DNA from 3 places in the Pectobacterium araliae genome. Region 3 is predicted to be linked to each of the others. Evidence: predicted binding sites of a transcription regulator. Region 3 holds the regulator's gene; each other region holds the start of a gene.
What was found. The regulator CRP, encoded in region 3, controls carbon source genes, mostly activating them, when cyclic AMP is high. The targets are predictions, from matches to a motif close to ATGTGANNNNNNTCACAT.
Positions count from the first base shown of each region.

Region 1: a site for CRP is predicted at 2,542-2,559, ahead of udp (uridine phosphorylase). Genes of this name have one in related genera too.
Region 2: a site for CRP is predicted at 2,648-2,665, ahead of AACH44_RS17000 (nucleoside-specific channel-forming protein Tsx). Genes of this name have one in related genera too.

Region 1 is NZ_AP028908.1:121,818-126,296, reverse strand. Features, by position in the region: gene ppc (phosphoenolpyruvate carboxylase) at 1-586, shown strand, start outside; gene AACH44_RS00595 (tyrosine-protein phosphatase) at 661-1,443, opposite strand; gene udp (uridine phosphorylase) at 1,594-2,364, opposite strand; gene AACH44_RS00585 (dienelactone hydrolase family protein) at 2,691-3,518, shown strand; gene AACH44_RS00580 (methyl-accepting chemotaxis protein) at 3,697-4,479, opposite strand, start outside.
Region 2 is NZ_AP028908.1:3,753,139-3,757,617, forward strand. Features, by position in the region: gene AACH44_RS16985 (amino acid permease) at 1-886, shown strand, start outside; gene ampE (beta-lactamase regulator AmpE) at 968-1,822, opposite strand; gene ampD (1,6-anhydro-N-acetylmuramyl-L-alanine amidase AmpD) at 1,819-2,394, opposite strand; gene AACH44_RS17000 (nucleoside-specific channel-forming protein Tsx) at 2,829-3,689, shown strand; gene nadC (carboxylating nicotinate-nucleotide diphosphorylase) at 3,835-4,479, shown strand, end outside.
Region 3 is NZ_AP028908.1:357,228-361,706, forward strand. Features, by position in the region: gene AACH44_RS01570 (aminodeoxychorismate synthase component II) at 1-154, shown strand, start outside; gene argD (bifunctional acetylornithine/succinyldiaminopimelate transaminase) at 275-1,501, shown strand; gene crp (cAMP-activated global transcriptional regulator CRP) at 1,624-2,256, opposite strand; gene AACH44_RS01585 (OsmC family protein) at 2,631-3,038, shown strand; gene AACH44_RS01590 (phosphoribulokinase) at 3,152-4,021, opposite strand; gene AACH44_RS01595 (YheU family protein) at 4,105-4,341, opposite strand; gene AACH44_RS01600 (hydrolase) at 4,338-4,479, opposite strand, start outside.

The DNA of each region.
Region 1 (4,479 bases), 240 kb from region 3:
TACGCCGGAGCTGGAGCTGGGTAAACTGCCGTTGGGCTCACGCCCGGCCAAGCGTCGCCCGAACGGCGGTGTGGAAAGCCTGCGTGCAATCCCATGGATTTTCGCCTGGACGCAGAACCGCTTGATGCTGCCAGCATGGCTCGGTGCAGGTGCCGCGTTGCAGAAAGCAGTGGATGACGGCAAGCAGGGGCAGTTGGAAGAAATGTGTCGCAACTGGCCATTCTTCTCGACGCGTATCGGCATGCTGGAGATGGTGTTCGCCAAAGCCGACCTGTGGCTGGCGGAGTATTACGATCAGCGTCTGGTAGAAGATAAGCTGTGGCCGTTAGGGAAACAGTTGCGCGATCAGTTGGCCGCCGACATCAGTATTGTGCTGGCGATCTCCAACGACGATCATCTGATGGCAGATTTGCCGTGGATCGCCGAGTCAATCGCACTGCGTAACGTCTACACCGATCCTCTGAACGTGTTGCAAGCCGAGCTGCTGCATCGCTCACGCCAACAGGAACAACCGGATGCCGATCTGGAGCTGGCGTTGATGGTCACCATCGCGGGTGTCGCAGCGGGCATGCGTAATACGGGTTAGTTGCGCAGGAAGCAAAAGCTAAACAGACAGCAAAAACACAGGCCGGTCATTTGACCGGCCTAAAACCAAAAACCTTACGCCAGATATTTATCCTGCAAATAGTTCCGTGCACGATTATCCAGACCGTATTCCACTTCAAGCCAGCTATCGATCGAACCGTGTCGTTCGTAGATGGCCTTCAATGCCGTCACAATGAACTCTTCCTGCACCGACAGCACATAAGAGAACTGTCCCAGCGCTTTCTCATTCAGCGTTGCCGACAGATGTGTCAGTAGCTGCTGGCGGAAGGGCGTCAGCGTCGTGTCTGTGAGCAGGTAATCTTCCATCACGGTCTGTTCATCGGCACCCAGAGCAAACATCACCAGCGCCGACCCGATACCGGTGCGATCTTTTCCCACCGCGCAGTGCTGTACCAGCCCGCCCTCATCTGGCCGTAATAGCAGCGACACCAGTTGCTTATAGGCAGAATTATTGAAGGGCAAACGGCGATAGAGTTCTAACATAAACGCACGGGAATCAAATGCCGCCAGCACATCGGACCCCAGCGAATCCAGGTTGGCCGTCACTTCGTGGCGTAACGGATTGGCCGGATAAGCGTGATAATTGGCCCCAGTCCACAGTACATCGGGCTTCTGCGCAATTTCATCAGCATCCCGATAATCCACCACGTGAGAAATCGGCACGCCAGCAAGGTGTTCACAATCCGCCTGACTCAGCAGATCCAGCGAACCGGAGCGAAACAGTTTACCGTGTCGGATAAGCCGTCCATCAGCAGCCCGGTTTCCACCTAAATCACGGAAATTGATTCCGCCATGCAGCGGTAATAAAGAGGGGTGAAGCAACGTTGGTTCGGTCATACATCTCCTTGCGAGGTTGAAAGGCGAGCAAGGCAACCGTATTACACACGCAGAGCGTGTCGCAGGTTAACCCAATAAACCAGAACAAGTTGTTAGGATAAGGGCTGGCCTCTGCGATGACCAGCCCAAAATACCACCAATTTTTTGTGCTTATTCAGCGGCTAACAGACGGCGTGTCGCATCCAGCAGCACCTTGATGACGGTGGTTTCAGCCAGTTTCATGGCCGCCGCATCCGGGATTTCCTGCTGGGTACGGTTCACGATCACACCCGCGATCATCCCCGCTTTTAGCCCCTGACTGGCGCACATGGTCAACAGCGTGGCAGATTCCATTTCATAGTTCAGCACGCCCATGCTCTGCCACTCTTCCATCGAACCGCGGAAGCGACGTACCACGCGGCCAGAGAAGGTGTCATAACGTTCCTGGCCAGGATAGAACGTGTCGGAAGACGCCGTGATGCCCACGTGCAACGCGGCACCCGACGCTTTCGTGGCTTCCACCAGCGCGGTAGTACAGCCGAAATCCGCCACGGCAGGGAACTCCATTGGCGCGAAGTGCAGGCTCGCACCGTCAAGACGGACGGCGGCGGTGGTCACTAACACATCACCGACATTGATGCCGGACTGAATCGCCCCTGTCGTACCCACGCGCAGGAAAGTGCGAATGCCGAGCTGCGCCAATTCTTCTACCGCAATTGACGTTGATGGGCCACCGATACCGGTCGAGCAAACAATAACGGCCTTGCCGTCCAGCTCTGCACGCCAGGAGGTAAATTCACGGTGTGATGCCAGATGTACCGGGTTATCCATCAGGCGAGCAATTTTCTCAACACGCTCAGGATCGCCGGGCACGATAGCCAGCGTCGCACCCTGTAAATCGTTCTTGACCAGACCAAGATGGAACACATCAGATGTAGACATAACTGCCTCCCGGGCAACCAATTGGGTATTCAGAGAAATCGTGCCGAACGCCTCATCTATGCTGCTTGTCGCAGTCTGTAAGCATCCGTCTAATAAAAGACTCTAGCGCATCATGGCGCTTTTTTAAGTGATGCTTATCACCTATGGAAAAGAAACGATAACCAACATACATAAAAGATGTGATTTAAATCACTATTTATTGGGTGAGGAATTCATTTTTGCCGATTAATTGTCTTCTAGTGTAGATTCTTTAATCATTGATGGTATTTATCATGACATTCCTCTTTCACATGAAACTCGGCAGACCGGTAACAGGAGAGCGCGTAATGAAGACTGATGAACAGACGACCTTCAAACACCTTCCTCAAGGGTTATCCCCGGCGGTAGAACCACAGGGCTTCTCCATCATTACAACGGATTCTGTCGGTATCGTTGCCAGTGAAACCACCATTCCTTCTCAGGGGGAACAGCTACCTGCTTATATCGCCAGACCCGTGAATCACGATGGACCGCTCCCTATCGTCCTGGTCGTGCAGGAAATTTTCGGCGTTCATCAACACATTCAGGATGTTTGCCGCAGGCTGGCTAAGCAGGGCTATATGGCCATCGCGCCAGAGCTGTATTTTCGTCAGGGCAACCCCAGCCACTATAAAGATATTCAGCAAATTCTGACTGAGCTGGTACATAAGGTTCCCGATTCACAGGTGTTATCCGATCTCGATCGCGCCGCCAACTGGGCGATTAAACAGGGCGGCGATGCCAGTAAGCTGGCAATAACGGGGTTTTGTTGGGGCGGTCGCATTACCTGGCTCTACGCCGCGCATAATCCGCAGCTCAAAGCAGCCGTAGCTTGGTATGGCAAACTTACCGGAGAGAAAACGCTGAATAGCCCCAAACATCCGGTCGATATCGCAACGGAATTGGAAGCCCCCGTGTTGGGGTTATATGGGGCAAAAGACGCGAGTATTCCGCTGGAAAAAGTGGATATCATGCGACAGGCACTACGCGCCGCGAATGCGACGGCAGAAATCATCGTCTACCCCGATGCGGGTCATGCTTTCCATGCCGATTACCGCCCCAGCTATCATAAAGAATCCGCTCGTGACGGCTGGCAACGGATGCTGGCATGGTTCCAGAAAAACGGCGTAGCATAACGCCATCACACTATTTCTAAAAAAAACCATCGGTGATCGGTTCATGCCGATGTTAGCCATCGAGAAACCGGGGCTACCACGGAGTGAGGCATCCCTGCGGGGACCTCATCTCCGTGTTTCCTCCGGCATCCATATCGACGCGATCGGCATTAACCGTTACCTGGTTACAGAGGCCGCCTTAGAACGTCGTCCAGTCGCCATTGTTGCCTTGATCTTTCGCAGGTGCTAAAGACAGCGTTGGGGTGCGTGTTGGAGCCGCTGCATAAGAAGCCGTTTTGTCGTTGCCATACGGCAGCAATTTAAACGCACTCACCGCTTCCGCCAGCACGGAAGCCTGTGCTTGCAAGGAAAGTGCCGCAGAGGCTGATTCTTCAACCAGAGCCGCATTCTGCTGGGTCGTGGTATCAATTTGCCCAACCGCCAAATTCATCTGGTTAATCCCGTCGCTCTGCTCACGACTGGCCTGCGAGATTTCACTGATGATCTCATTTACATCCTGCACGTAGCCGGTTAATCCGCCCATGGTTTCTTCAGCTGTATCCACCAGCGACATGCCTTCCTGGATTTTGCTCACGGAATCGTCGATCAAATCCTTGATCTCACGCGCGGCCGTTGCACTACGCTGTGCCAGAGAGCGCACTTCACCTGCCACCACCGCAAAACCACGCCCTTGTTCGCCCGCACGCGCCGCTTCAACCGCCGCGTTCAGTGCCAGAATATTGGTCTGGAAGGCAATCCCATCGATCACACCAATGATCTCCGCCATACGCTGGGATGAATCACGAATACCGCGCATCTTCTGCGTCACGGAAACCATAACGTCGCCGCTTTGCTTCGCCGCACCAGAGGCTTTGTTCGCGATGTCTGTTGCCTGCTGGGTGTTTTCCGCCGTGTTCTTAATGGTCGAGGTCAGCTGTTCCATCGACGCCGCCGTTTCTTCCAGCGAGCTGGCTTGCTCTTC
Region 2 (4,479 bases), 1.3 Mb from region 3:
CAAAGTCGCGGCGATTATTGGCATGATCATCTTTGGCGGCTGGCTGCTGATCAGCGGTACGGGCGGGCCGGAAGCCACCGTGACCAACCTGTGGGCGCAGGGCGGGTTCTTCCCGAATGGCGGGCTCGGTCTGGTGATGGCGATGGCCGTTATCATGTTCTCATTTGGTGGTCTGGAACTGGTCGGAATTACCGCAGCAGAAGCGGATAACCCAGAGAAAAGCATTCCACGCGCAACCAATCAGGTGATCTACCGTATCCTGATTTTCTACATCGGTTCACTCGCTATCCTGCTGTCACTGTACCCGTGGGGCAAGGTTGTGGAAGGCGGTAGCCCATTCGTCATGATCTTCCATGAACTGAATAGCAACGTCGTGGCTACGGTACTGAACATCGTGGTATTGACCGCAGCACTGTCGGTTTACAACAGCTGTGTTTATTGCAACAGCCGCATGCTGTTCGGGTTGGCAAAACAGGGTAATGGACCGAAAGTGCTGGAGACTGTCGATAGCCGTGGCGTACCCGTTGTCGCTATCGGTATCTCCGCACTGGCGACAGCGTTATGTGTACTGATCAACTACCTTATTCCCGGTAAAGCGTTCGAGCTATTAATGGCGCTGGTCGTGTCTGCTCTCGTGATTAACTGGGCGATGATCAGTCTGGCGCACCTGAAGTTCCGTGCACAGAAGGACAAAGAAGGTACGGTGACCAAGTTTAAAGCGCTGCTTTATCCGCTGGGTAATTACCTCTGTCTGCTATTCCTGGCAGGTATACTGGTGGTTATGTTCCTAACGCCAGGCATTCAGATTTCCGTCATGCTGATCCCGGTTTGGCTAGTTATTCTGGCCGTGGGCTACTTTATCAAAAAGAAAAATCAGACGAAGTAAGCCTCAGCGCCCACCGTATTTTTTCCGATTCGATGGCCGACCTTGTCGGCCATTATTTTTCCTACCAACGCACAATAAACATCAGACCAGCGCACCGTATATCGTCAAAAGTGCAACCACCACCACCAGCACCAACGTCACTTTTTTCGCCAGCGTCACGGCGGCTTTAGGCGTTTCTACAGGCTCGCTATGGGATTCACGCGCCAGAGAAAATTGCGCCAACTGCGTTAACACCCAATATTGTGAACTACGGAAATCCCCTAGCGATGCGAACCAGGCAGGTAACGCTTTTTCACCATGCCCCAGCAACGCATAAGCAGCACCAGCCAAACGGGTGGGAATCCAGTCAAGCCAATGTAACAAACGATCGACACCAGACTGCGCACGTTCCAGCGGCGTATTATGCCGGGCAAGCCAGGTTTGTCTGGCGCGCAAAAAACCATACCCCACTAGCGCAACCGGCCCGTATGACCCTGCAGCAACGAACCAAAATAGCGGAGCTAGATAAAACCGGAAATTTATCCATAGCAAGGCATTTTGCAATTCCTTTAACTGCTCGCTTTCACCTGCACCAACGGGTAAACCGTGAATCAACGCCAATTCCTCCGCCATTTCTCGGCTGGCATCCGCCTCGCCGCGCTGTGCCGCCTGCAAATAGCACCGATAGTGCTGACGAATCTCACCCGCACCAATACACATCAGGCTGATCACAATCCACAACAGAAGGGAAACCAGACCAAACAGAATGCCGCTCGTTAGCCACAACAGTCCCGCCACGATGCCCATACTGCATAGCGTCAGGAACAACGTTTGAAATAAAGAGGGAGAGGGAACGTGTCGGAACACAACGCCAAGCCGATGATCAATCTGCCAATGCTCCCCCTGTTTGAACAACCGTTCCCATGCGAGCGTAAGCAACAGTGTAAACAGCGTCATTGATCGAGACTCCTTTTATTTTCTATCCAGTTTTCTTGCAGCAGATGATGATAACCGTCCCAGTCAAATGCCGGGCCGGGGTCGGTTTTACGGCCCGGAGCGATGTCGCTATGTCCGGTAATTCGCGGCAGTGTAATAGGATAAGCCCGCATTAACAGGCGTGTAATCGCAACCAGTGAGTGATACTGCGCCATGGTAAAAGGCAGCGTATCCGTCCCTTCCAGCTCAATGCCAATAGAGAAATCATTACAGCGTTCACGGCCTTCAAACACCGAAACGCCAGCATGCCAGGCGCGCTGGTCGAAAGACACATACTGCGTGGTTTGCCCATCGCGACGAATCAGGCAGTGTGCCGCGACGCGTAAATGGGAAATATCAGCGAAATAGGGATGCGCAGTGGGGTCCAAAGTAGCCGTAAACAACTGGTCAATATACGGGCCGCCAAACTCACCCGGCGGCAGACTGATATTGTGAATCACCAGTAAGGAAGGCACCTCATTATTCGGACGACCATCATGATGCGGCGAAGGCGTGTGTGTAATGTCGGATAACCAGCCATTTTCCAAAAACATCGGCGATAACCTCGCATCGTATCGTTTGCCGGCTGAATCAGGCGAAAAAGCTCATTTCTGGCGTAAAAACTAATTTCAGGTGTAAAACCATATAGCCAAAAGTCCTTGTATCCAAGATACCATGTTTCACGCCATGCTATCTATTCAACTCGGTATCAATAGGCTTTACCATTCATTCAGTGATGCTCCCATCAATTTTCTGCCCGCATTCAATTTCTCGCCCTTTTCCACAAGGGAAAATACCAACATTATTTTGTGACAAAAATCACATTAAAAATGTAACACACCAATGGAAAGCAATCGTTTTCGTGCATTACATCTATTTTTACTTAAAATGCATGACAAAATTATCTTCTGATTTTTTTAGGTATTACCAAAGCTTATTTTACAACCTTACGCACAACGCACATGACGTCTAACATAGGGTACTTAACATGAAGAAAACTTTCGCCGCAGGCGCCTTGCTGGCACTGTCCTGCTCAATGCCTGCCCTTGCCGACAGCAATAAAGCCGAATACCTGTCCGACTGGTGGCATCAGAGTATTAACGTCGTCGGCAGCGCCCACACCCGTTTTGGACCGCAACTGAACAGCACGACCTACCTGGAATACGAAGCGTTTGCACGTAAAGACTGGTTCGATTTCTACGGCTACGCCGATGCGCCTAAATTTTTTGGTGGCGATCCCGACAGCCGTGGTATTTGGGACAAAGGCTCTCCGCTGTTTGTCGAGATCGAACCACGCTTCTCGATTGATAAACTGACAGGGGCTGACCTGAGCTTTGGTCCGTTTAAAGAGTGGTACATCGCCAATAACGTGATTTACGATCAGGGTCGCAACAGCGGTTCACGCCAAAGCACCTGGTACATGGGCTTAGGCACCGATATTGATACCGGCACCGATCTGTCTCTCTCAGTAAACGGCTATGCCAAATACCAATGGCAGAATTACGGCGCGGCGAACGAAAACGAATGGGACGGCTACCGCGTAAAAGTGAAATACTCTTACCCGCTGGGTTCTGTGCTGGGCGGCAATGTCTCGTATATCAGCTTCACCAATTTCGATTTTGGTTCAGAACTGCGTGATAAATCGAATGCAAGCCGCACCAACAACTCCATTGCCTCCAGCCATATTCTGGCGCTGGGCTACGACCACTGGCACTACTCTTTCGTCGCTCGTTATTTCCACAATGGCGGCCAATGGGCTGATGGCGCAGAACTCAATTTCGGCAAAGGTCCGTTTGAAGTGAAATCTACCGGCTGGGGCTACTACCTGGTTGTTGGTTACAACTTCTAAAATCGCATCCCTTTTCCGGCGGATATCAGTATTCGTCGGAAATACAAATAACATTAACATATTGAATTATAATAACTATTCATTCTGGATGTCCTGATATAAACAAGGTAGCATAGACCTCCGAATCCCCCTTCGGAGTTTTGTCATGTCAACGCGTCGCTACAGTCAGGAACAACGCCAACAAGCCTTGCTCGCTCGTATTGCACAAGATATCCCCGCCAGCGTGCAACTGGCACTGCGTGAAGATTTAGGTGGCATCGTCGATGCTAATCAAGATATTACCGCCCTTCTGTTACCCGACAATGAGACCGTCAGCGCACGTATTATCACGCGTGAAGCGGGTATATTCTGCGGCACGCGCTGGATTGAGGAAGTCTTTTCTCAATTAGGCAACACGACAACGATCATCTGGCACGTTACCGATGGCGACGCTATCACTCCCAACCAAACGCTGTGTGACATCACAGGCCCAGCCAAACAGCTCCTGACCGGTGAACGCACAGCGCTGAATTTTCTGCAAACGCTGTCCGGCGTCGCAACCGAAGTCAGCCGCTATGTTGCCGTATTGCAGGGAACGCGCACTCGACTGCTGGATACCCGCAAGACGCTGCCGGGGCTGCGAACCGCGCTGAAATACGCCGTATCATGCGGCGGTGGCGACAACCATCGTCTTGGTCTATCCGATGCATTCCTGATCAAGGAAAACCATATCATCGCTGCTGGCTCAATCAAAAATGCGGTAGAAAAAGCGCAGGCTTTACGCAGCGATGTACCGGTCGAAGTTGAAGTC
Region 3 (4,479 bases):
TGAGATCACGGCCTGGAGCGAATATGAAGGGAAACGTGACGAAATTATGGGCGTCCGTCATCGCTCGTTGCCGCTGGAAGGGGTTCAGTTTCATCCTGAGAGTATTCTCAGCCAGCAAGGACATCAGCTTTTGGATAATTTCCTTAAAATTTAATCGTGTAGAAAGTTATTCTCTTCATCGGCTGATTTAATATTGCCTGTTATTGATTTTCTATGCATATTTATTGACTATATTTTCATTTCTGACGTAATGGACAGCAGAGTGAGGCAGCAAATGGCAGTAGAGCAGAAAGCAGTGACACGGGATACCCACGATAAGGTTATTTTGCCGGTTTATGCACCCGCGAAGTTTGTACCCGTGAAAGGTAAGGGGAGCCGTGTCTGGGATCAGGACGGCCGAGAATATATCGATTTCTCCGGTGGTATCGCGGTCACGGCGCTCGGTCACTGCCATCCTGCGCTGGTTAATGCGTTACAGCAGCAGGGCGAAAAACTGTGGCATACCAGCAATATTTTCACCAATGAACCTGCGCTACGCCTCGCCAGCAAACTGATCGATGCCACTTTTGCCGATCGCGTGTTCTTTGTTAACTCTGGTGCAGAGGCTAACGAAGCCGCCTTTAAGCTGGCGCGTTACTATGCGGTTAAACGCCATAGTCCGTATAAAACCAAGATCATCGCCTTCTACAATGCGTTCCATGGCCGGACGCTGTTCACCGTTTCAGTTGGCGGACAGCCTAAGTATGCCGATGGCTTCGGGCCTAAGCCTGCCGATATCGTGCACGTTCCGTTCAACGATCTCGCTGCCGTTAAAGCAGTGATGGACGATCACACCTGCGCGGTTGTACTCGAACCCATTCAGGGGGAAGGCGGAATTACCCCCGCTACGCCTGAATTTTTGCAGGGTGTTCGTGACTTGTGCGATCAACATAAAGCGCTGCTGGTGTTTGATGAAGTGCAGAGTGGGATGGGACGTACTGGTAAATTATTTAGCTATATGCACTATGGTATTACGCCGGACATCCTGACGACGGCTAAAGCGTTGGGCGGTGGTTTCCCGATTAGCGCGATGCTGACGACGGAAGAGATCGCTTCAGCGATGACGGTTGGGGTGCATGGAACCACCTATGGCGGCAACCCGCTGGCTTGTGCTGTGGCGGAAGCCGCGCTGGATATCATCAACACGCCAGAAGTGCTATCGGGCGTAGCGGATCGTCACGATCGTTTTGTCAGTGAACTGGAGAAAATCAATCAGCAGTACGGCGTATTTGATCAGGTTCGCGGGATGGGGCTGCTGTTGGGGGCAGAGCTGAAACCGCAGTGGCATGGCCGCGCGGGCGAGTTCCTGGCGGCGGCAACGGCTCAAGGGCTGATGGTGCTGATGGCGGGGCCGAACGTCATCCGCTTTGTACCGTCTTTGATCATTGATGAAGACGATATTGCGCAGGGGATGGAGAAGTTCGCCAACGCTGTCGCGCAGGTCGTTAACGCAGCAAACTGAGTTACGCGCTTAAAAGAGTAGCGATAAAAAACGTAGGGTGGCGGCCACGGATGGCACGCCATAAAAAAAGCGTGAGGCCGAGGCTTCACGCTTTTTTGTTGGTAGGGTACAGCGACAGGGGTTTAGCGAGTGCCGTAAACGACAATCGTTTTACCGTGCGCAGAGATCAGGTTCTGGTCTTCTAACATTTTCAGAATGCGACCCACGGTTTCACGCGAGCAGCCAACGATTTGCCCAATTTCCTGACGGGTAATTTTAATTTGCATGCCATCTGGATGCGTCATGGCATCAGGTTGTTTTGCCAGGTTGAGTAATGTTTGGGCGATACGTCCGGTCACATCAAGGAAGGCGAGGTTGCCGACTTTCTCAGAGGTAACCTGAAGTCTGCTTGCCATTTGCGCAGACAGACGCATGAGGATATCCGGGTTAACCTGAATAAGCTGGCGGAATTTTTTATAGGAAATTTCAGCCACTTCACAGGCGGTTTTTGCCCGAACCCAGGCACTGCGTTCCTGACCTTCTTCAAACAGGCCGAGCTCACCAATAAAATCGCCCTGATTAAGGTAGGAAAGAATCATCTCCTTGCCTTCTTCATCTTTGATTAGCACTGCAACAGAGCCTTTCACGATGTAGTAAAGCGTTTCTGCTTTTTCACCTTGGTGAATCAGCGTGCTCTTCGATGGATACTTGTGGATATGACAATGGGAAAGGAACCATTCGAGAGTTGGGTCTGTCTGCGGTTTGCCGAGAACCATTCGCTATCATCCTCTGTTGTAATTCACTGCGCAAATTACAGGGGTCAGAGTTCCCTGTACGGCGTGTTTAACTGCTAAAAAAATAAAATTCAGTCTAGGCAGAATGACGTCAGGGAATATACTGGAACCACTGTACCCTTGATTTTGCGGTTACTGCCTTGCTGCACCGTAAACGTGGTTGGGTATGTCTGGCTACGTCATCATCTTCTTCGTTTCTGGCTTTGTCCAGAAAAGGTCTATTCTATTTTCGTTTTAACACAGCTTTAAGGATGTGTCTTGTGTTGTCTCGCTTCAGCATGACAAAGCTCTGATTAACGCTGGTTTTTGTACAGTAACGGTATAAATTTTCAAAAAATTTTTAGTGGAGAGGCATTATGCAGGCTCGGGTAAAATGGGTTGAAGGCTTAACGTTTTTGGGCGAATCCGCATCAGGGCATCAGGTATTGATGGACGGCAATTCCGGCGATAAAGCGCCGAGCCCGATGGAAATGGTGTTGATGTCCGTAGGGGGATGCAGTGCGATTGATGTGGTGTCGATTCTGCAAAAAGGTCGCAACGACGTGGCGGATTGTGAGGTGAAATTAACCTCAGAACGACGCTCTGAAGCGCCGCGCTTATTTACCCATATCAATCTGCATTTTATCGTGACGGGAAAAGGGTTGACCGATAAAGCCGTCGAACGAGCCGTTGCCCTGTCAGCGGAAAAATACTGCTCTGTGGCATTGATGCTGGGCAAAGCCGTTGAGGTGACGCACAGTCACGAAATTAGAGTGCTGGCCTAATCCTTTTCTCTGGGCACTAATTCTGGTCACTTAAGCCTGTTATAAGGGGAAACACAGGGGGAGGTTCCCATGGGGAGGCCTCACCCCTGTGGTCGGCCCGCGTATCTCGGTGCTTATTCGATGGCTTTCCCTTCTATCAGCCGCTGCACCAGCGGCGCCATGATGAGTTCCATTGCCAGCCCCATCTTCCCGCCAGGAACGACTAACGTGTTGATGTGGGAGATAAACGAACCCTGTAGCATGGCGAGCAGATAGGGATAATCAATATTATCCAACCCTTGAAAATGAATGACGACGAAGCTTTCGTCCAGTGAAGGGATAGACTTAGCGGCAAACGGGTTAGAGGTATCCACGGTAGGCACGCGCTGGAAGTTGATGTGTGTGCGAGAGAACTGTGGCGTGATATAGGTGATGTAGTCTTCCATCGAGCGGACGACGGAATCCATCACCGCTTCACGCGAGTGACCGCGCTCATTGACGTCACGAATCAGCTTTTGAATCCACTCCAGGTTGACGATCGGCACAACGCCGACGAGCAAGTCGACATGCTGCGCCACATTGTTTTGTTCGGTGAACACACCACCATGTAGCCCTTCGTAGAACAGAATATCAGTGGGTTCCGGCATGGGTTCCCACGGTGTGAATGTCCCAGGAACCTGATTGTAGGGAATCGCTTCATCATAGGTGTGAAGATATTTACGCGTCTGGCCGCGACCATGTAAGCCATATTCGATAAACGCTTGTTCCAGCAGGCTGAAATCATTCGCTTCCGGGCCGAAATAGCTGATATGGCGCCCCAAATCACGCGCTTTGCGGATCGCCATGTCCATTTCCGGGCGGGTATAGCGGTGAAAGCTGTCGCCTTCTAACTGGGCTGCTCGTAGATCAAACTGCTGGAAAATCTTACGAAAGGCCAGACTGGTTGTCGTGGTTCCCGCTCCGCTGGAACCGGTAACCGCAATAATCGGATGCTGATGTGACATAAGGCGCGTGACTCCTCAAAAAAGACGTCATTAGTTATCATTGTTAGCATGTTTGGCGCGTTCTTTCACGCCTTTCGCCATGCTCAATAAGGGGCATGCCCTCCCGCATTGAGATGGTTGCGCGGCATAATATTGAGAGTTTCATGCAACTCAGACCACACCAAAACCACCTCGCCGGATTGAAGCTGACGGCGTATATCTTCTACTTTCTGCGCCAGCGACCGCTCCTGTTCGCCGTAATCGGTGCCTTCGCGCAGCACGAAAGATTCGATGATGTTATCCAGCGTTTCTGGATCGAGCTGTTGCCAGGGAATAATCACGCTAGGGTTCCTGAGTTAACGGGTTTCTGAGTAAAAGTGGTGCCTGAAGAAGAATCGGCGGCGCGGTCCAAAAAAGGGCTAAGCCAATGGGGAATGCGCTGTTCCAGCCACATTTCCGGTTTCAGCAACGTTCCTCCG